3 regions of the Thioalkalivibrio sp. ALJ15 genome follow, and region 1 is predicted to be linked to each of the others. Evidence: predicted binding sites of a transcription regulator. Region 1 holds the regulator's gene; each other region holds the start of a gene.
What was found. Region 1 encodes sigma-54, which starts transcription at its own class of promoters, with help from an activator protein. Its sites were predicted from a motif close to TGGCANGNTNCNTGCTT; they were not measured.

Region 1 (7,061 bases):
GAGGTCGCGATCCTGACCGGACGCACCTCCGGGGTGGTCGAGCACCGCATGCGGGACCTCGGTGTGCAGCATCTGGTGCAGGGGCGGCGCGACAAGGGGGCCGCACTGCACGAGTTGCTGGAGCAGAGCGGCCATGCGCCCGACGAGGCCGCCTTCGTGGGCGACGACATCGTTGATCTGCCAGCGATGCGCCGTGTGGGGCTCGGCATCGCGGTGGCGGATTCCCACCCGTTGGTATTGCAGCATGCACATTGGGTTACGCAGGCCCCCGGCGGTCGCGGCGCGGTGCGCGAGGTCTGCGAGGGCCTGCTGGCGGCCCAGGGGCGGCTGGAGGCCCTGTTCGCGGAGTATGTCGACGGATGAAGTGGGTGGCCGGACCGGTGGCGCTGATCCTGTTGCCAATGGCGGCGCTGGTGGCCGGCGCTGTTGCCAGCGAGCACGAGCCGGAGGGCGAGGTGACGCTGGAGATCGAGGGCTTCACGCTGCACGCGACTGGCGAGGACGGCGAGTTGAGTCACCGCCTGCGCGGGACGCGGCTGCGCGAGTTTGGCCGTGACGGCCCTCAACTGATCGACGACCCCGACCTGGATATCTTTGACGCCGGCGGTATCGAATGGCACTGGACTGCGCCCGAGGCGCTGCACCGACCGATGGACGAGATCCTGGACCTGATCGGCCCCACGCGGGGGGTGCAGCCCGAGCGTGGCGAGCGCGTGCGCACGGTGATTGAATCCGCCGATGTGACGGTGGCGACCGACACCATGATCGCCACCTCCGATGCCCCGTCGACGCTGGAGCAGCCTGGCCTTTTCCAGCGGGGAACGGGTCTGCGCGTCGACTCGCGAGGGGATACCATAGAGCTGTTCCATGACGTGTACACGCTCTACAGCGAGTCGGGCGAGGAGGAAGCCGCAAATGACTGAACGTGGTGGGTCGTCGCTCGCCCGGGCCGGATGGTCCGTGCTGCTGGGCAGTGCCTTGTTGCTGCTGGCCGCGCCGGTCATTGCCCAGCAGCAGCCCCTGCCGGTGGAGATTACCGCCGATCGTGCGGAGATGGACGACCGGCGGGGCGTAAGCACTTATACCGGTGATGTGGTGGTGATTCGCGGGGACATGACACTGGAGGCCGACAAGGTCTATGTGCGCAGCCGCGATCGACGCCCTTACGAGATGGAGGCCCACGGCGAGCCCGCGCGGCTGGAGTCCCCGGACCCGGAGACGGGCGAGATGCGCATCGCCACCGCGCTGCGCATCGACTACCTGCTGAACGAGGACCGGGTGATCCTGACCGACCAGGCGCATGTGATCACGGCAGCCGAGGAAGCGCGCGGCAAGCGCATCGTCTACGACCTGGAGACGGATGTGATCGAGGCCGAGCGTGGCGAGGCCGATGACGAGCGTGTACGTATCAGGATCCAGCCCCGCGAAGACGACGAATGAACGAGCTCGACACCAGCGCGCCCGCCGCGGCCGGTGGCGAATCTGCGCCGATGGCCGGCTATCTGACCGGCCGCGAGCTGACCAAGCGCTATGGCAAGCGTACGGTGCTGGATCGTGTCGACGTCGATCTGGCACCAGGGGAGGTCGTGGGCCTGCTGGGACCGAACGGCGCAGGCAAGACCACCTGTTTCTACAGCCTGGTCGGCCTGATCCGGCCCAATCGTGGCCGCATCACGCTGGGTGACCGGGACATCACCCGGGCCCCGATTCATTCGCGGGCCCGAGCCGGGCTGGGCTACCTGCCGCAGGAGGCCTCGATCTTCCGTCGGCTGAGTGTTTGGGACAACCTGCAGGCGGTGCTGGAGCTGCGCTCGGAGCTCGACCGCCACGAGCGACGCCGCATCGGCGATGCCCTGATCGAGGAGTTCCAGCTGGAGACCGTGCGCCACAGCCCTGGGATTGCCCTGTCCGGGGGCGAGCGTCGTCGCGCCGAGATCGCGCGGGCACTGGCCGGTGACCCGCGCTTTATCTGCCTGGACGAACCGTTTGCCGGCGTGGATCCGATTTCCGTGGGTGATATCCAGGCCGTGATTGGGCATCTGGCCCAGCGCGGGATCGGTGTGCTGATTTCCGACCACAACGTGCGCGAGACCCTCGGAATCTGCGACAGGGCCTATATTCTTAGTGAGGGCCGCATCCTGAGCGCCGGGACCCCGCAGGAGCTGCTGGACGACCCCCAGGTGCGCCGCGTGTATCTCGGAGAAAACTTTCGACTGTGAACATTGATCAGTGTTTCCTTAAGATGATCTTGATGGTCACCATGGACCTCAAACCGCGATGCTGAAGCCCGGGCTTAATCTGCAGCTGGGGCAGACGCTGACGATGACCCCGCAGCTGCAACAGGCGATCCGTCTGCTGCAGCTTTCCACGCTGGAGTTGCAGGCGGAGATCCAGCAGGCGCTGGAAAGCAACCCCATGCTCGAGCAGGTGGAGGACGAGGGCGAGGAGGCCCCGCCCGAGCGCCCGGAGGAAGGGGGCGAACGGGTCGACGGGGATCGCATGCAGGCCGACACGGCTGGCGATGACGTGATCCCCGAGGAGTTGAGCACCGACAGTCGCTGGGACGACATCTACGAGCCCGCCCCGAGCCCACGCGGCCTGGACGACCGCGACCCGCTGGAGAATACCTCCGACGGCGAGGACGAGGGCCTGCAGGACCACCTGCTCTGGCAGCTGCATCTGAGCCACCTGACCCCACGAGACCAACGGATCGGGGCGGCGCTGATCGACGCGATCAGCCCGGACGGCTATCTGGACAGTGAACTCGAGGCGCTGGCGGAGATGATCAGCCAGGGCGAAGACGAGCCCGTGGGGGTCGACGAGGTCGAGGCGGTGCTGCACTGGATTCAGCAGTGCGACCCGCTGGGCGTCGGTGCGCGGGACCTGCGCGAGTGCCTGGAGATCCAGCTGCGCCATTTGGCGCCGGATGCCCCGGCGCGTGACGCGGCTCGAGCCATCCTGGAAAACGGCATGGAGAGCCTGGCCAAGCGGGACTACCGAGCCCTGCAGCGCCAGTCCGGCGTGCGCGACCCGGACGAGCTGGCGCGGGCGCTGGACCTGATCCGCACCCTGAATCCGCGGCCCGGTGCCCAGATCAGCGAGTCCACTTCGGAATATGTGGTGCCGGATGTCTATGTCCGCCATGACCGCGATGGCTGGCGCGTGGACTTGAACCCGGAGATTGCGCCGCGCATTCGCATCAACGATCTCTATGCGGGCATGGTGCGGCAGGTCTCCGATGCGCGTGATAGCGCGTTTATGCGCGATCAGTTGCAGGAGGCGCGCTGGTTCCTGAAGAGCCTGCACAGCCGGAACGACACCCTGCTGCGGGTCGCCCAGGCCATCGTCGTGCGCCAGCAGGGGTTTCTCGAGCATGGTGAGGTTGCCATGCAACCGCTGATCCTGCGCGATATCGCCGAGACCCTGGAGATGCACGAATCGACCATCTCGAGGGTGACTACACAGAAATACATGCACACCCCGCGTGGGGTATTCGAGTTCAAGTACTTCTTTTCCAGTCATGTTGGCACAGCCGATGGCGGCGAATGCTCGGCGACCGCGATCCGTGCCATGATTCGGGAATTGATTGGTGGCGAGACCCCGAACAAGCCACTGAGTGATGCAAAACTGGCCCAGATCCTGTCGGATCGGGGCATTAATGTGGCCCGACGCACCGTGGCCAAGTACCGCGAGGCTATGCACATACCGTCTTCCAGCGAACGCCGGCAGATGGCGAGTATGCCCAGTGGAACCAAGCAAAAAGGAGCCTGACCATGCAGATCAACCTGACCGGCCATCACGTCGATATCACCGACGCCCTGCGCGACTACGTGAACGAAAAGTTCGCGAAGCTGGAACGCCACTTCGACAAAGTGATCGACGTGCATGTGGTGCTGACCCACGAGAAAAACCAGAACCTGAACAACAAGGCGGAGGCCAATCTCCAGGTCAGCGGCAATCACATCCACGCCGAAGCCAGTCACGAGGATATGTATGCGGCGATTGATGGCCTGATCGACAAGGTGGATCGTCAGCTGATCAAGCACAAGGAAAAGGTCAAGGACCATCACCGCGCCGAGGGTGCCCAGCGCAACCGCGAACAGGCCCTTTAACGCAATGACCATTGCCGAGCTGATCACCCGCGCCCGTATCCGGCTGGAGCCCGAGTGTTCCAGCCAGAAACGGGCGCTCGAGACCCTGGCCGAGTTGCTGGCCGTCGGCGGCGAGGAGTCCGCCGGCCCGGCCAGCGGGGCCATCTTCGAGGCCCTGTCTGCCCGCGAGAAGCTTGGCTCCACCGGTCTGGGGCATGGCGTGGCCATCCCGCATGGGCGTCTGGCCGAGCTCGATGCCCCCCGGGTCGCGGTCCTGCGGCTGGACCAGGGGGTCGACTTCGACGCCATGGACCACGAACCCGTGGACATCCTGATCGCACTGCTGGTGCCCGAGGCGGCGACCAGCGCGCACCTGGACCTGCTGGCGCAGCTGGCTCGCGGTCTCTCGCAGCCCGACAATATCGCCTCGCTGCGCCGTGCCGGCGACGCGGACGCCCTGGAACGCGAACTGACCCGGGCCTTCGGCGACGCCTGAACATGGCTCTCCCGGCAGTACTTTCTCTCTTACGACGCCCCGTGCCAGCACTGCCGGAGATTCGTGCATGAACGAGGCACTGGGAGAGGGCGGCATCGCGCGCGACATCACCGTAGAGGTCCTGATCCAGGCGATGGGCAATCGCCTGGATCTGCGCTACGTACACGGCGAGCAGGTCGCACCGGATCGCAACCTGGTCGGCGGTGACGGCGACGACCTGCCCCTCGCCGGGCACCTCAACCTGATCCGGCCTAACCGTATCCAGGTGATCGGCGATTTCGAGGCGCGCTATATCGCGCGGCTGAGCGATGATCAGCGCGAGCAACTGATCCTGGAGATGGCCCGCACCGGGACGACCGCGGTGATCTTCGCCGAGGACACCTGCCCGTTCTCGGAGATGCCGGACGTCCCCGATGAGCAGCTGCCGCTGATCTTGTGCTCCTCGACCAGCAGCCACGAGATTATCTCCCTGCTGCGCTATTTCCTGCAGCAGCGGCTGGCCCATTTCGAGGTGCGCCATGGCGTGTTCATGGAGATCCTCGGCATTGGCGTGCTGATCAGCGGGGCCTCCAGCGTGGGCAAGAGCGAGGTGGCGCTCGAGCTGATCTCGCGCGGGCACCGGCTGATCGCCGACGACGCACCGGAGTTTGCCCGCATCGCCCCGGATATCGTGCGCGGACACTGCCCGGCCCTGTTGCAGGACCTGCTCGAGGTCCGCGGGCTGGGCGTGCTGAACGTCCGCGCCATGTACGGGGATTCGGCGATCAAGGGCGGCAAGTATCTGCGGCTGATTATCGACCTGCGCGACCACGGCGAGCCCTCGCCGGTGCCGGATGACCGCCTGAATGGCCGCCGCGGGGAGATCGGCATCCTCGGGCTGCGTATCCCGCTGATCAGCCTGCCGGTCGCGCCGGGGCGCAACATCGCGGTGATGATCGAGGCGGCGGTGCGCAACCACATGTTGCACATGCAGGGCTATGTCGCCGGCGACGACCTGCGCGCACGTCAGCGCCGGCAGATGAGCGGCGAGCCCGAGGAGCCGCCGTACCACCGCGCGATCCCTGCAACCACCGTCCCCAACCCGGACCCGGAGGGCTGAATGCGACTCCTGCTGGTCAGTGGTCTGTCGGGTTCCGGCAAGACGGTCGCCCTGCATACGCTGGAGGACGCCGGCTATTTCTGTGTCGACAACCTGCCGCTGCCGCTGCTGCCCGGGCTGATCGAACAGGTCCGCAGTGGCGATTACGACGCGGACGAAGACCGGCATCTGGCGGTCGGGGTGGATGTCCGCAGCGGGCTGACGGCCCTCGAGGGCTTTGCCGACCTCCTGCGCGAGCTCCGGGGCAAGGGGATGCAGGTCGAGGTGATGTTTCTGCAGGCCTCCAGCGAGGTCCTGCTGCGCCGCTATCACCTGACGCGGCGCCGACACCCACTGGCGCGTGACGGCGTGCCACTGGTGGACGCGATCGAGCGCGAACGTGACTGGCTCGGCCATGTTGCGGCCGAGGCGGATCTGACCGTGGACACCTCCCGTCTGTCGATGCACGATCTCGCGCGCACCCTGCGCGACCGCGTCGGGCTGCTGGGCGAGGAGCGCCTGTCCCTGCTTTTTCAGTCATTCGGGTTCAAGCATGGGGCCCCGCTGGACTCCGACTTCGTGTTCGACGTGCGCTGCCTGCCCAACCCGCACTACGAGCGCGATCTGGCGCCATTGACTGGCCGCGATGCGGCTGTTTGCGAGTTTCTTGCGCGCCATGGCGAGGTCGAGGAGATGTATGACGGGATCCAGGGCTTTCTCGAACAGTGGGTCCCGCGGATCCGGCAGGATCACCGCAGCTATGTGACCGTTTCGATCGGGTGCACCGGCGGCCGTCACCGCTCGGTTTATCTCGTGGAGCGGCTGGCGGCTGCCTGGCGGGGGCGCGAACATGTTACTGTTAGCACCCGTCACCGCGAGCTATCCCTGCCCCTCGAATCGGAGTGAGTCCATGGGCGTTGGTCTGATCCTGATCACGCATCAAAACCTCGGCGACACCCTGCTGCAGACGGCCCAGAGCATGCTGGGCGACCTGCCCGAGGATTGCGAGTCCATGGCGATGTCGCAGAATGACGACCCCGACGAGGTGCTGGCGCGCGCGAGGGCGCGCCTGGGCGAGCTGGATTCCGGCTCCGGCGTGCTGATCCTGACCGACATGTTTGGCTCCACCCCATCCAATGTGGCCAGTCGCGTGGCCCGGGGCGCGAACGCCCGCGTCATTGCCGGGATCAACCTGCCGATGCTGATCCGTGTGCTGAACTACCGCCATCTGCCGCTGACGGAGCTGGTCAACAAGGCCCTGTCCGGCGGGCACGATGGCATCCTTCTTTGTGACCAGGAGTGTTCGGATGCCGCAGCGCGAAGTCCCCATCGTTAATCGTCTGGGGATGCATGCGCGTGCGGCGGCCAAGTTCGTGAGCCTGGCCAGCCAGTACGC
Region 2 (7,061 bases), on a different contig from region 1:
GAGACGGCTCGGCGCAGCGCACTGGAGAAGTCAGGCGTCGTTGCCTCCTCGACGCTGACCGGCTCCCGCAGCGTGTGCAGGGTCCGCATCCCCGAGGGTGCGACCCCGATCAGGACCTGCTCCTCCCCTACCTGGACCAGCATCAGGCGCTCGCGCGTCCCCACCGAGCGCACCGCCACCAGCTCGATGGTCTGCGAACCCCGGCTCAGGCCACCCTGTGTCCGGCGAAGAATCCAGCCCAGAACGACGATCGCGATGATCACGATGACCAGCCCGCCGATCATCTGCGTCAGGTGGGCGGCGGCCGAGATCCCGCCGTTCGCCTCCTCGGCGAGGCCAATCGCAGGCCAGAGCCCCCCTGTGCCGGTCAGTCCGAGGACTGCCAGCCAATGTGCAAATCGTAGTTTCATCAGTTACTTGAGCTTGCGAATGCGTTCACTGGGGCTGATCACGTCAGTCAGCCGTATGCCGAACTTCTCGTTGACCACGACCACCTCGCCATGCGCGATGAGCGTCCCGTTCACGAGCACATCCAACGCCTCCCCCGCGAGTCGGTCGAGCTCCACCACCGACCCCTGGTTCAACTGCAGCAGATTGCGAATGGGGATGCGGCTGCGACCGATCTCCATCGAGATGGTGACCGGCACATCCAGCACCATCTGCAGATTAATGTCCTCGGCCGACATGCCGGCCGACGCCGCCAGTTCCTCCGGCTTCAGAGGTTCGGCCTCCGGATCGGGCTTGTGCTTGCGCTCCCTTTTCTCCGCTCCCATCAGGGGATCGGCCGATTCACTTCCGCTACTGCTGGCCTGGGCCTGATTCAACAGCTCGTCCGGATCGGCGGCCGGCTCACCGTCGGTGTCCTTCTGCTCGGCCAGCGCTGCGGCCCATTCGTCCGCCAGGGCGTCCTGGTCCTCTTCGGATTCCCCTTCGGCTGCCTCCGTGGTCACGTCACTGTCCTCACTGGAAGCCAGGCTCTCGTCGTCTTTCTTGTTGTCTTCGGTGTCTGCCATGGGTGCAGCCCTCTATCGCTTGATAATGCGATCCGTCACCTGGATCGCATTCTTGCCATCGGATACGCCAAACTTCCCACGAAACAGCGGGATATCTTCGACTCTCAAGGTAACGGTCTCGGGGAGATTGATCGGGATGATGTCGCCCGGCTGGATGTCGAGCAGCTCCTGCACCGTCACTTCGGTCTCGGTCAGGGTGGAGCTCACCTCGACTTCCGCGTCCTGAATCTCTTCTTCCAGCGCCTTCATCCAGCGTTGATCCACGTCGGACCGGTCCGATTGCAGCCCGGTATCCAGCTGCTCGCGGATCGGCTCGATCATCGAGTACGGCAAGGTGAAATGCAGATTGCCGCCGCCACCATCGAGCTCGATATGGAACTCGCTGATCACGACGATCTCGGTGGGCGAGACGATATTGGCGAACTGCGGGTTCACCTCCGAGTTCAGGAACTCGAAGCGCAGATCCATCACCGGCTGCCAGGCCTTGACCATGTCCTCGAATGCGCCTTCGAGGATGCCGTGGACCACGCGCATCTCCATCGGCGTGAAATCCCGTCCCTCGATGCGCGTGTGGTAGCGACCGTCGCCACCAAAGAAGTTGTCGACCAGGATGAACACCAGCTTCGGGTCGAACACGAACAGACCAGTCCCGTGCAGCGGATGCGCCCGCACCAGGTTCAGGCTGGTCGGCACGAACAAGGAGTGCATGTACTCCGAGAACTTCGAGACCCGAGTGCCGACCACGGAGAGCTCCGCAGAGCGACGCAGCATATTGAACAGGCGTACCCGGAGGTGTCGTGCAAAGCGCTCGTTGATCATCTCCAGCGTGGGCATCCGCCCACGCACGATCCGATCCTGCGTCGCGAAGTTGAACTCGCGGGCCTCTCCGTCATTCGGAAACGGGTCATCCGTTTCGATATCGCCGTCATCGACCCCATGAAGGAGGGCGTCGATCTCGTCCTGGCTGAGGATATCCGTTTGCGCCATGGTTCTGCCTACTGCATGACCAGTTCGTTAAAGCGCACCGCTTCCACATCATGTGGTGCGTCCCGCTCCTCAAGGATCTCGGCGATCGCCTCGCGCAGCTCCTCGGCGAGCGATTCCTTCCCGTCACGCGTATTGAGGTCGTCGTAGTGTTTCTCTCCAAGCAGGCCCAGCACATCATTGCGAACGGCCGGCATATGCCGCTCCAGCGCTGCAATCACCTCGGGGTCGGTGGTGACGACGCTTAGCTCGAGCCGGAGATAGCGAATGCGTCCGGGCCCATCAATGTTCACGGTCATCGGCTCCAGTCCGTGATAGTGGCGCTCGGCAGGGCCTTCTTCGCCGGTCTCTTCCTCGCCACCGCCGGACAAGAAAAACCACGCAGCCGCCGCGCCGGCCCCGGCGAACACGAGCACCAGTAAAATGACAATCCAGAGCAGCCCTTTCTTGCCCTTTTTGCCGGCGCCTTCTTCACCCAGTTCGACTTCTTTCTCCGCCATTTCCTACCCTCGAGATTCGTGAATCCGTCCATGTTGACGGCACGGGATCGCGCTGACTATTGCCTGAACTCATAGCAAAGGCAGTGCCAAGATTGGTTTACGTAATATTTTCCGACACTTAAGAAGGGGAAAAGAGAACTCTGGAGGGGTGCAACCGGGAAAGAACAAGGGGATCGTCAAGATTCAGCCGCCCCGAACCCGGCAGAAGACGGGATCTTGGCGGCACACAAACCGGGGATGGGAACGACCGGGGGGTTTCCGCACCCGGTCTTTTGCAAACGGACTTACTCAGGCGAAGAGGTCAAGGCGGCGGTTCAGAATCGAAAGGGTGCTACCCGTAGCCTGCTCGCCTTCGGCTTCGGACTCATCGGCCTCGCGCCCGGCCCGCTGCCCGTCAGCCAATTCCTGCTGACCTTCACGCTCTTCGGCCGCCTGATCGGACACGGTCGCATCCTCGAGCGTAAGGCCGCTCTGGGCGAGACTCTCGCGCAGCCGAGGCATCGCCGCCTCCAGAACCTCGCGGGTCACCGGATTTGCACTGATGAACTGGACGGTGGCTCGATCACCGTCCACGTTCAGGCGGACATCGAGTGTCCCCAGCTGCGGCGGATGCAGCTTGATCTCCGTACGGCCGCCCTGGGCACGCGCCAGCATGCGGATCTGGTCCGTCAGCTCGCGCTCGCCACCCGGCTGCAGCAGCCGAGCCAGGTCCAGGCGCAACGAGCTGCGTGAACCCTCGCTGCCTTCCGCAGCCTGTACATGCGCCGGCAGAATGCCGGCCAGAGGTTCCGCGCGTCCCTGCGCCCTTTGCGTATCAGTCCCCTGGGACATCCATTGCGCCAGCAGCTCCAGAACATTCTCGCGCGAAAGGCGGCTGTTCGGACCGAGCAGCTCGGTGCCCGCCCCGCCACCTGAAGCAGCCGAGCCCTGGCTGGACTCGAGGAACAGCCGCATGACCGCTGCAGGCAACGGCTTGATCTCGCGCGCGCCACCGTTGTCTTCGCCACGCTCCATACGTGCAACGGACGGACCGGGGCGATCATCCACTGCCGTCATGAGCGCGGCCAGCGGCAAATCCTTGCCGCCCGATTCCACCTCGACGGCCAGTTCGCCTCCGTCCATCAGGGCTTGCAAGCGGGCCAGCATGCCCTCCAGATCGAGCCCTTCAAGCTCCTCTTCACCCACGCCCAGATCGGCCAGCAGCGCCTCGAGCTGCGGCTGAAGAATATCGAGGAAACCCTCGCCTTCTGCGGTTTTCAGGTCCTTCAACCCTTCGAGGCCTTCGAGCGCCTGAAGGTCCTTGAGGTCACTGCCACCCCCCAACAACTGCAGCAGCGGCATCATCCCCTGGCCGGCATTGCCTGTCGCGATCATCAATGGATCCTCTGAGTCATTGCCCGGCTCGTACGCCTTTGATGGGCATTCCTGGTCAGCTCATTCAAGATTCTTGCCAGTCGTTGTTCGTCTCCTGCGTGCGCGTGTGCACCTGCCGTGTCGCCCACATGTCCTGCTCATGCTGGCGACGGCGATCGGCCTCCCGCTCCTGTTCTGCAATGCGGCGCTCCAGGAGCTTTTCCAGGGACATCACCGCCCGGTGGCGGAGTAGCCACTCCTGGCGTGCCTGTTCCGCCTGGGCGCCTGCGGCCTGCGCGCGTAGGTCTTGCTGTTCCAGTGCATGCCGCAGTTGATCCCGCATCCCGGAAAGCCACTTGAGCTGATTCGTGTCATCGGGCAGTGGCGCGCGGAGATACTCGAGCTGATAGCCCTCCAGCTGGGTCCGCTGGGTCTCGACCGCGTCCAGTTGCTGCAACCGCGCCCCCAGTTGACGAGTGGCTTCACTCTCTTCGATGCGTCGCAGACGCAGAAGACGTTCCAAGCGCCGAGAATCCATTTCAGGCGCCCCCGATCAAGGCCAGCAGTTCGTCGCGGGCCTGATCAAACCCGACCGCCTCGTCGCGACCCTGCCCAAGGTAGGCCTCCAGCCGCTCGTGCATCGCCACCGCTTCATCCAGATGCGGATCCGCTCCCCTGCGGTAGGCGCCCACGGCGATCAGGTCGCGGTTGCGCAGGTAGGTCGAGGCGAGATCCCGGAATCGCCGGGCCGCCTGCTCGTGCTCCGGCGTGATCAGCGCGCTCATCACTCGCGAGACCGACGCCGACACGTCGATCGCGGGATAGCGTCCGGTCTCCGCGATCTCGCGCGACAGGACCACGTGCCCGTCGAGGATCGCACGCGCCGCATCCACAATCGGGTCGTTCTGGTCATCGCCCTCGGCGAGCACCGTATAGAACGCCGTGATCGAACCACCGCCCACATCCCCGTTGCCGGCCCGCTCCACCAGTTGCGGCAGACGCGCGAACACCGAGGCGGCGTAGCCCTTCGAGGCCGGTGGCTCGCCAATCGCCATCGCGATCTCGCGCGCCCCCTGGGCAAAACGCGTGAGCGAATCCATCAACAGCAGTACATTGAGCCCCCGGTCGCGGAACGACTCCGCCACCGTGGTGGCTACCCAGGCCCCGTGCTGGCGAAGCAGCGGCGACTGGTCGGCGGGCACTGCCACGACCACGGTGCGCTGGCGTGACTCCTCATCCAGGATCTCGTGGATAAATTCATTTACTTCGCGCCCACGCTCACCGATCAGCCCGACCACGATCACATCGGCATCAGTGTTGCGTGTCATCATCCCGAGCAGAACGCTCTTCCCGACACCGGACCCGGCGAACAGGCCCAGCCGCTGCCCACGGCCGACCGACAGCAGGCCGTTGATCGAGCGAATCCCGACATCCAGCGGTTCCCGCACCGGAGCCCGCTGTAGCGGGTTGATCGGCCGCCCCGACAGCGGACTGTGGTCACGCGCGCGCAAGGGCCCTTTGCCATCCAGCGGCTGGCCATTGGCATCGATCACGCGCCCGAGCAGCGCGTCCCCGACCGGGATCTCGCGTTGGATATCGAGTGGTTCGATGCGCGCACCGGGCGTCAGGCCCGAGGCAAGCTCCTCCGGCATCAGAAAGGTGCGGTCGTTCTGGAACCCCACCACCTCGGCCGGGACGGCCGCGCCATTCTCGCCGTGGATCAGCGCCCGGCCACCCATCGGAAGGCGCAACCCCTCGGCCTCGAAGGTCAGGCCCGTCAGCCGCGACAGGCGGCCTTCGGACTGTGGCGGTTGCACGCGCTCCAGCCGGCCACGCGACTGCTGCAGACGATCCAGAAGCCCGGTGGTCAGTTGCTCTTGCCCACGCTTGCGCAGGGTATCGAGGGGCGAGCTCATGAATCGTCCCCCGATACCGAAGTATCCTCGGGCGCCGTCGAACGGGCAGGCTCAGCCAGATCGCCCCAGACCGCCTCGACCGCCTGTTGCAGGCGGCGCTCCAGCGAGGCGTCCACAGACGCCGCGCCCGACTCGACGCGGCAGCCACCCCGAACAAGGTTCGTATCCGCGACCCAGCGCACCCGCGTATCCAGCGACTGGACATACTCTTCCAGCAGGTTGCGGTCATCCGGGTGCACATGCACCCGCACTTCCTGATTCCGCCCAGGCAGTTGTGCCAAGGCCTGATGCAATACCTGTTCGATCAGTTCCGGTCGGGTCTCCAGCTCGGCAGACAGCACTTTGCGGGCCAGGGCGACGGTCAACGCCAGCAGCTCCGGCTCCAGCTGGTCGGCTGCTTCGGCCAACGGGTCGGTCAGCCCACCCGCCAGTGACTCCAGTCTGGCGACCGTCTCGCGCAGCTGCTTGTCCGACTTTGCCCGCGCGGCCTTCTCGGCCTCCTGTTTCCCGACCTCGTGGCCTTCGGCGTATCCGGCCTCGAAGCCATTCTGACGTGCCTGTTCCTCGATCGCCTCGATCTCGGCGGCCGTGGGCAGTCGTCGGGGCGGCCGCAGGCCTTCATCGCCAATCTCTGGCGGTTCCCAAACCGACGCGTCGGGGTCATGGACCCGCACCTGGGCGCCGGGACGGGATGTCACAACATCGCCTCGCTACCCTGCCCGCCGAGCACGATCTCGCCGTTCTCGGCGAGGCGACGGGCCACCGCCAGGATCTCCTTCTGCGCCGCCTCGACCTCGCTCACGCGGACCGGGCCCTTGGCCTCCAGATCCTCACGCAGCATCTCGGCCGCACGCTTCGACATATTGCGGAAAATCTTGTCCTGGAGCTCCTCTTCGGCGCCCTTCATGGCCAGCACCAACGAGTCTGTCGAGATCTCGCGCAACAGGGTCTGGATGCCGCGATCGTCGATATCCACCAGGTTCTCGAAGACGAACATCTCTTCTTCGATCCGCCCGCCAAGGTCCGAATCGGACTCCTTGATGGATTCCATGATCTCGGCCTCGCGCGACCCTTCCATCAGATTCATGATGTTGGCCGCCGTGCGAACCCCACCCAGCATCGAGGTCTTGCTGGCGGCATTCCCCGAAAGCTGACGATCGAGGATTTCATCCAGCTCCTGCAGCGCCTGCGGCTGGATGCCGTCCAACGTCGCGATTCGCATCACGACGTCCGTCTGCACGCGGGTAGGCAGGTATTGCAGCGTGTCCGATGCCTGATCGGAATCCAGGTGCGAC
Region 3 (7,061 bases), on a different contig from region 1:
TACGAAGAGGGCTATACGATCAATGGCGCGCGACAGAAGCTGTCTGGCGACGAGGCCAAGGGTGATCGCCAGCAGGCACGCCAGATCATCCAGGATACGATCTCGGAGCTGGAATCGGTGTTGCGTGTATTGCGCGCCTGAGAGGTCTTCTGGTCCGGGTCCTTTCGTGGGGGCAGGGAATCGGATATGATTCGCGGCTTCGGGGCGTAGCGCAGTCTGGTAGCGCATCTGCATGGGGTGCAGAGGGTCGCAGGTTCAAATCCTGCCGTCCCGACCAAGTTCAACGACTTGAAGGATATTCTTCAGGTGAAAAAAGAGGCCGCATCGAGCGGCCTTTTTTGTGTCTGGAGTGAGGGAAGAGACTGGCCTCGTCTGTTACTCCATCGAACGCCGGCGCGCCTCGCGCTGATAGTGCAGCAGGGCGATGTTGAACTGCCGCTCCAGCCACTGGTTCATGCCGGTGACCTGGAAGCCGGCATACACGTATCCGTCGCGCGGGCTGCGACGGCGATTGGCCAGACGCAGGTCGCCGCCCAGGCGTTCGCCAACTTCGGGCAGTAGCAGGTTCTCGAAACGCATCGGGGTCCCGATCTCGATTGTTTCGACCCAGTCTTGTGGTACCTCCACGCACATCCCCTGGGCCGAAAGATCGGCCAGGTCCCCGATACCGGGCTCTTCCCATTCGCGGTACTGCAATTCGACGCGCGGGCGCTCGCTGATCGGGATATGGACGCGAAAGGTCTCGCGTCGCTGGAGATATTCCAGGGTCTCGGGATAGGGGCAGACGTAAAGGGCCCCGGCGTCCTCGCGTTCGATGCGCGAGACGGCGGTGGAGAAGCGTACGGCCACCCCGCGCAGGCTGGCGAATACCCGCATGCCAGTGCCTTCCTGGGCGTGGCGATTCGCTTCGATGGGCGTGAGTTCGTCGAGGAAGAGCTCGCGTGCACCGGAATCAAGGCGAACCAGCGCGGAGTTGTACAGCGGGCCATCGTCGTCGAGGCGGACGTTGACGAGGGTGAGCTTGTGATCCAGATCCTTGAGGATGCCGGCAATCCGCTCCGGCTTGTCGACGATGTAGTCGGTCTCTTCCATGCGTGGCGTTGTTGTAATTATTGGGCCAAGCCGCACGGTACTGCCGAGCGGTCCGGAATGCCAGCCCCGGGTGTGAGGCGGAGAAGGGCGGAGAGGTGTCGCGCAGAGCGCGCGCGGGTCATGCGCGGGTGATGCGCCGACCGGTACGGCTGCCGGACTGGGTGCGGCCGTAGGGGTCGTAGGTGGGAGCCGGGCCGGGTTCCTCGCCGCGCAGGATCTGGATGGACATCTCCACGCGACGACGGTCGCGATCGATCAGTCGGGCATTCCCCTGGTTGAGGGTATTGCAGCGCTCCACCGAGCGGCGTAGCGCCTGCCAGTGGTCGTCCAGCTCGGCGCCTCCCTCGAGCCGACCGAACAGCCGTGCAAGTCCCTCGGGCGTATACGTTTCGCCGGCGGCCTCGATCGTCTCGCGCTGTCGCCGGCTTTCGGTTTCGAGTTCCTGCAGTAGCGTCTGCTTCTGGGCCACGACTTCGCGCAGGGTCTCGGCGGCCCGTGATTCCACCGCCCGGGTCTCCTGCAGCAGGATGTCCTCCATCTGGTGGCTCAGCCGAATCGAGGCCTCCAGCGAGCGGAGGAAGGCGTGGCGTTGTTCGGGCGACATCGTCGGGTCTCTGTTAGCGCAACAGGCTTTCCAGCTCGATCATGCGATCGGCTAGCTGTTCGTTGTCTACCGGGTACTGACCGTTGGAGATGGCCTCGCGCAGCTCGGCGACTCGCGCCTCGTCGAACGGGGCGTTGCTGGCGGCCCCGGAGGCGGCGTTCATTGCCTGCGCCGCGCCGGTCAGGGTGACAGAGTCATCCTGACGTACGGGTGAGGATGCATTGCCCTGGGCGCCTGCGTCGGGGCGAGAGGTCTCATCGCGGCCCTTCACGCTCGAGCTGTTGCCATCCGGGCGCAGGCCGGGGGAGTTCGGGCCTTTGATATCCATTATTCGGTTTCCTGTTTTTGCAATTCTACTGCAGGGGTTAGCGGCAGCACCGGCTGAAACTGTAGCCCCTTGAGCTGTGAATTTTCGATTCGCTTCACAGTTTGTGGATGGTGACGAGACACACCGCCATTCTACAGGGCAACGCGTACATGTCCGGACTCGAGCACCTCGCCTTCCACGACGCGTCCGGACGAGGTGTTCTTCACGCGGATGCGATCGCCCAGGATGCCATTCTCCAGCGCCTCGCCCTGCATGCGGATCACCACCGAGCCGTTCTCGGCCAGGATGGTGACGCGCTGGCCGCGGCTGACCACCTCGCGCTGGGTGACGTGCTGCTGGCCCAGGATCTGACCGGGCCGGATGTTGCGCCGGGTCTGCAGCCCCACCAGTTCGCCCTTGTTCTCGAAATAGCTCCCCGCATGGCGAGAGGTCTGAATTCGCTTGGTGCGCAGATCGCCGGGGAGGATCGTGTGCTGGCGTCGCAGGCTGCGGCTGGCGACCAGCACCTCGGCGTAGCGCTCGACCGTGACTGGCACATAGATCGACCAGCTGACGGGGGTCTCGCACTGAACCTGTACCGCCGTATTGCCATCGCGTCGCCCGCCGGGCGGGAACCGGGTCTCCAGTGCCTCGCTGCATCGGGCCAGGCGCAGGCGGTTGTCCAGCCGGCCGATCTGAATCTCTACCGCTTCGTCGCCTGGTGTGAGGTTCAACTCCTCCTGGATGAAGCGCTCCGCCGCCAGGCGGATGTTTTCCACTGCCTCGATCTCGGCCTGTGCCGCAATGGAGACCAGGGCCAGAACGACGCCCATGGCGGCCGAAAGCCACCAGGAGCGAATGGAAGGTTTGCGTGCTGACTGGTTCATTGGTCTGGATGCGCGTCGGCTTGTCAGGACTCGAGAGGTTTGCAGAGACGTGCAAGCAGAAAACATGCCAGGCAATCAGGAGCGTACCCTCAAGAGTCACAGCGGCCGGCCGTTATCGGGTCTAGAACGCGTGCAATCGGCATGCGACGGCGGTTTGTGGCATGACAGCGTCGGTCTGCGGGGTGCACACTGGGGCCGGCGAGTCGAGGTGGCTGGCCGCTGGGCGAGGGGGAGAGCAGGACAATGAGTCAATTCATTGACGATGTGAATCAGCGCACCCAGCTGGTGGGGCAGAACCGTATGGAGCTGCTCCTGTTTCATTTGGGGAGCTCGCAGACTTTCGGTATCAACGTATTCAAGGTGCGCGAGGTGATCCCGTCGCCGCCGCTGCGGCAGATTCCCGGATCGCTGAGTGTGGTGCGTGGTGTGGCTACCCTGCGTGGCGGAACCGTCCCCATCATCGATCTGGCGCGCGCGATGGGGCTGCGTACCGCCGTGGGCGAAACGGGCGACCACAAGGTGGTGGTGACCGAGTTCAACCGGTCGGTACAGGGGTTCTGGGTGTCCGCGGTCGACCGGATCGTCAACGTTAACTGGGAAGACGTGAAGTCCCCGCCTCGTGGGACCGGGCGCGAGTCGTTTCTGGTGGCGGTCACCGAGATCGACCACAAGCTGGTCGAGATCATTGACGTCGAACGGGTACTGTCGATCGTCAACCCGTTGCCATCCACGGTATCCGACGCGGTGCGCGCGGAGGCCGAGGAAGAACGCGCCAAGCATGGACAGCGCAAGATTGTGATCGTTGATGACTCCGTGGTCGCGCGCAAGCAGATCGAGGGTGCGATCAAGGGCCTGGGCTGGGAGTACGTGGTCTTCAAGGATGGTCGCGAGGCGCTGGATTTCCTGGAGGAGCAGGCCGAGGCCGGCACCGTGGACGAGGTGGTGGAGCTGGTGATTTCGGATATCGAGATGCCGCGCATGGACGGCTATACCCTCACCGCTCGAATTCGTGCGAACGATCGCCTGAAAGGCCTCCGGGTTCTGCTGCACTCGTCACTGAGTGGGGAGTTCAATACGGATATGGTCAAGCGTGCCGGGGCCGACGCCTTCCTGTCCAAGTTCAACCCCGACGAGCTGGCCGAGGCTGTGCTTGACCAGACCCGCAAGGACTGATGCCGGTGCCTGCGCCGTTTGCGTTAGTCGACCGAGTCGACCCTGGCGGCATGGAAGCGGTAACGGATTGCCGGCCGCATGAACATCAGCGGCCATGGCGCGCCGCATCGATCACCCGTTGGGATGCTGTCGGCGTCCGCGCGGTTGCACGTATACTGCATCCGTCCGGCATGGGGGATCGCGTGTTCCCCAGTCGGGTTTTCCGACACGCTGTCAAGGATTCGTCATCAACGTGCCCGTCCGCCCGTACCGTCGACTTTCAAGGATGACTTCGTGATCGACTCGCGTGACTACGAGGAGTTCTCGCGTTTTCTTTCCGAGTGCTGTGGCCTGGTGCTGGGCGACAGTCGTCAGTATCTCGTGTCGAGCCGACTGTCGCGGCTGCTGGACGAGTTCGGCTACAAGAGTGTGCCGGAGCTGCTGCACGCAATGCGCCAGGCACCCAACCCGCGCCTGCGCACGCGTGTGATCGACGCGATGACCACGAACGAAACCTCCTGGTTTCGCGATGGCTTCCCGTTCGAGATCCTGCGCCATGTACTGCTCCCGGAACGGGCGGAGAAAGGCGCAGGGATCAAGGTCTGGTCGTCCGGCTGCTCCAGCGGACAGGAGGCCTACAGCATCTCGATGGTGGCGTCCGAGTGGGAGGAATCGCGGCCCAAGCGTGTGGTGCCGGTATCGATCCTGGGTACGGATCTCTCGGAGAAGATTCTGGACGATGCCCGGCGCGCGGTGTACGACGGGCTGAGCATCGTCCGTGGCCTGAGCGAGGCGAGGCGCGCCCGCTTCTTCGAGACCGTGGCGGAGGGCCATCGCGTACGCCCGGAGATCCAGCGCCGCTGCCGTTTCCAGAAGCTCAACCTGATCGACAGCTATGCGGCGCTGGGCAAGTTCGACATCGTGTTCTGTCGCAACGTGCTGATCTATTTCTCCGCCGAGACCAAGCGACAGGTTCTTGACGGAATTGCCCGCCAGATGAATCCCGGTGGCTATCTGTTTCTTGGCGCTTCCGAGACAGCGGGTCCTTACACCCAGGCCTTCGAAACCGTTCGCACCGAGTACGGCTCCGTCCTTCGCCTGAAGGGCTGATCGGCCCTTTCCGCCTTTCCATACGGTCGCTCCCGCGATCCGGGCGCCACCCTCGGCGCTGCTCTCCCAGCCTCTTTCGGCCCATAGTGGCACACCAATTGCTTTGTCCCTGTCATACGGGGCGAAGCGGTTTCGTCCCGAGGAACCTGAAGTTCGCCAGTGGCGGACGGGGTACGACGGATGAGTCTCTCTCTCGACAAGGCGATGGGCATTCTCCCGGAGGCGGTGAACGTCCGTGCGAAGCGGATGGAGCTGCTGGCCTCGAATATCGCGAATGCCGATACGCCGAATTACAAAGCGCGCGATATCGACTTTCGCTCGGTGCTGCAGGCGGCGGCCGGCGAGGGCGGCAACATGCCGATGGCGAGCACACATCAGGGCCATATCGGCGCCGGCGGGGCGGGTGGTGCCAACGGGTCGATGGAGACGCTTTATCGTGTGCCGTCGCAGCCGTCTCTGGATGGCAACACGGTGGACCCGCAGCTGGAGCGGGCTGCCTTTGCCGAGAATTCCCTGCAGTACCAGAGCAGCCTCGAGTTCCTGAACCGCCGGGTTTCCGGCATCCGTGATGCTCTGCGGGGCGAGCGCTAATGCGAGCGCCAACGCTGGGAACAGGAGAGTGATGTCGTGAGTGATCTGTTTAATCTGTTCAACACCTCGGCCTCCGCGCTGACCGCGCAGTCGGTGCGGCTGAATACGGTCGCGTCGAATCTGGCCAACGCCAACACCGTGGCGACCAACCCCGACGAGGCCTACCGGGCGAAGCAGGTGCTGTTTCAGACCGTGATGAACCAGGCCGATCCGAACGGCGCCTCCAATGGCGTGCGGGTGGCGGGAATTGATGAGTCGCGCGCGCCGCCACAGGCGCACTACGAACCAAACCATCCGCAGGCCAACGAAGACGGCTACATCTTCCGTCCCGCGATCAGCGTGGTGGAGGAGATGGCCAACATGATGTCGGCCTCGCGCAACTACGAAGCGAACGTCGAGGTGATGGAGACCTCGCGCCAGCTGTTGCAGCGAACGCTGCAGATCGGCCAGGGCTAAACCGGAGCCTCCCATGACTCAGATATCACCCGAAATGCTGGACCGCTTGGGCCTGTCACGTCCCAAGCAGGACGACAAGGAGACGGATCGCCTGGGTCAGGACGATTTCCTGAAGCTGATGACTACCCAGCTGCAGAATCAGGACCCGTTTGAACCGATGGAAAACGGGGAGTTTATCGGTCAGATGGCTCAGTTCTCGACCGTCACGGGGATCGAAGAGCTTTCGAAGTCCTTCGAGAAACTCGCTCAGTCCATGGGCCAGAGCCAGACCCTGCAAGCGGCCTCCCTGGTGGGTAAGGACGTCCTTGTCCCAACCGACTTCAGCGAGTTGGGTGCGGATGGCACGGTGCGCGGCGCCGTGGATCTGGATCAGTCGACCGGGCAGTTGCAGGTCGAGGTGTACAGCCCCACGGGTGAACGCATCCGAAGCATGAATCTGGGTTCGGCCAGTGAGGGGCTGCAGGAATTCACCTGGGACGGTCTGCGCGATGACGGGACGCCTGCGGCCCCGGGCGTATATGAATTCCGGGCCTCGGCCCAGAGCGGTTCCGGCAATGAAGCAGTGGATGTGTTCCTCGACGCCCGCGTCGAGAGCGTTTCGGTAGGTGACGATTCCAGCCTGGGCCTGATGGTCCGTGGCCTGGGCGAGATCAATTTCTCGGATGTCCGGCGCATCAGCAGCTGACGGACTCTAACGGAGGTAGACCAGTATGCCCTTCAATATCGGATTGAGCGGACTGAACTCGGCGCAGGCCGATCTGCAGACCACCGGCAACAACGTCTCGAATGCCGGCACCACGGGCTTCAAGCGATCGCGCGCCGAGTTTGGTGATGTCTTTGCGCAGAGTTTTGGTGGCGTCAG

Region 2: the regulator sigma-54 is predicted to act here: its motif matches at 2,570-2,586, upstream of fliL (flagellar basal body-associated protein FliL).
Region 3: the regulator sigma-54 is predicted to act here: its motif matches at 2,944-2,960, upstream of flgA (flagellar basal body P-ring formation chaperone FlgA).

Annotation. Positions count from the first base shown of each region.
Region 1 is NZ_KB912056.1:47,337-54,397, reverse strand. Features, by position in the region: gene kdsC (3-deoxy-manno-octulosonate-8-phosphatase KdsC) at 1-363, shown strand, start outside; gene lptC (LPS export ABC transporter periplasmic protein LptC) at 360-923, shown strand; gene lptA (lipopolysaccharide transport periplasmic protein LptA) at 961-1,440, shown strand; gene lptB (LPS export ABC transporter ATP-binding protein) at 1,491-2,219, shown strand; gene G015_RS0100285 (RNA polymerase factor sigma-54) at 2,278-3,771, shown strand; gene hpf (ribosome hibernation-promoting factor, HPF/YfiA family) at 3,774-4,112, shown strand; gene G015_RS0100275 (PTS sugar transporter subunit IIA) at 4,117-4,587, shown strand; gene hprK (HPr(Ser) kinase/phosphatase) at 4,655-5,686, shown strand; gene rapZ (RNase adapter RapZ) at 5,687-6,571, shown strand; gene G015_RS0100260 (PTS sugar transporter subunit IIA) at 6,576-7,001, shown strand; gene G015_RS0100255 (HPr family phosphocarrier protein) at 6,973-7,061, shown strand, end outside.
Region 2 is NZ_KB912059.1:415,641-422,701, forward strand. Features, by position in the region: gene fliO (flagellar biosynthetic protein FliO) at 1-410, opposite strand, end outside; gene fliN (flagellar motor switch protein FliN) at 414-1,013, opposite strand; gene fliM (flagellar motor switch protein FliM) at 1,026-2,000, opposite strand; gene fliL (flagellar basal body-associated protein FliL) at 2,009-2,497, opposite strand; gene G015_RS0111200 (flagellar hook-length control protein FliK) at 2,786-3,871, opposite strand; gene G015_RS0111205 (flagellar export protein FliJ) at 3,936-4,388, opposite strand; gene G015_RS0111210 (FliI/YscN family ATPase) at 4,390-5,766, opposite strand; gene G015_RS0111215 (FliH/SctL family protein) at 5,763-6,464, opposite strand; gene fliG (flagellar motor switch protein FliG) at 6,461-7,061, opposite strand, start outside.
Region 3 is NZ_KB912057.1:102,091-109,151, reverse strand. Features, by position in the region: gene G015_RS0104150 (MerR family transcriptional regulator) at 1-141, shown strand, start outside; tRNA gene G015_RS0104145 (tRNA-Pro) at 201-277, shown strand; gene G015_RS0104140 (flagellar brake protein) at 376-1,092, opposite strand; gene G015_RS0104135 (flagella synthesis protein FlgN) at 1,211-1,696, opposite strand; gene flgM (flagellar biosynthesis anti-sigma factor FlgM) at 1,710-2,024, opposite strand; gene flgA (flagellar basal body P-ring formation chaperone FlgA) at 2,156-2,890, opposite strand; gene G015_RS0104120 (chemotaxis protein) at 3,134-4,063, shown strand; gene G015_RS0104115 (protein-glutamate O-methyltransferase CheR) at 4,337-5,152, shown strand; gene flgB (flagellar basal body rod protein FlgB) at 5,333-5,743, shown strand; gene flgC (flagellar basal body rod protein FlgC) at 5,780-6,199, shown strand; gene G015_RS0104100 (flagellar hook assembly protein FlgD) at 6,213-6,884, shown strand; gene flgE (flagellar hook protein FlgE) at 6,910-7,061, shown strand, end outside.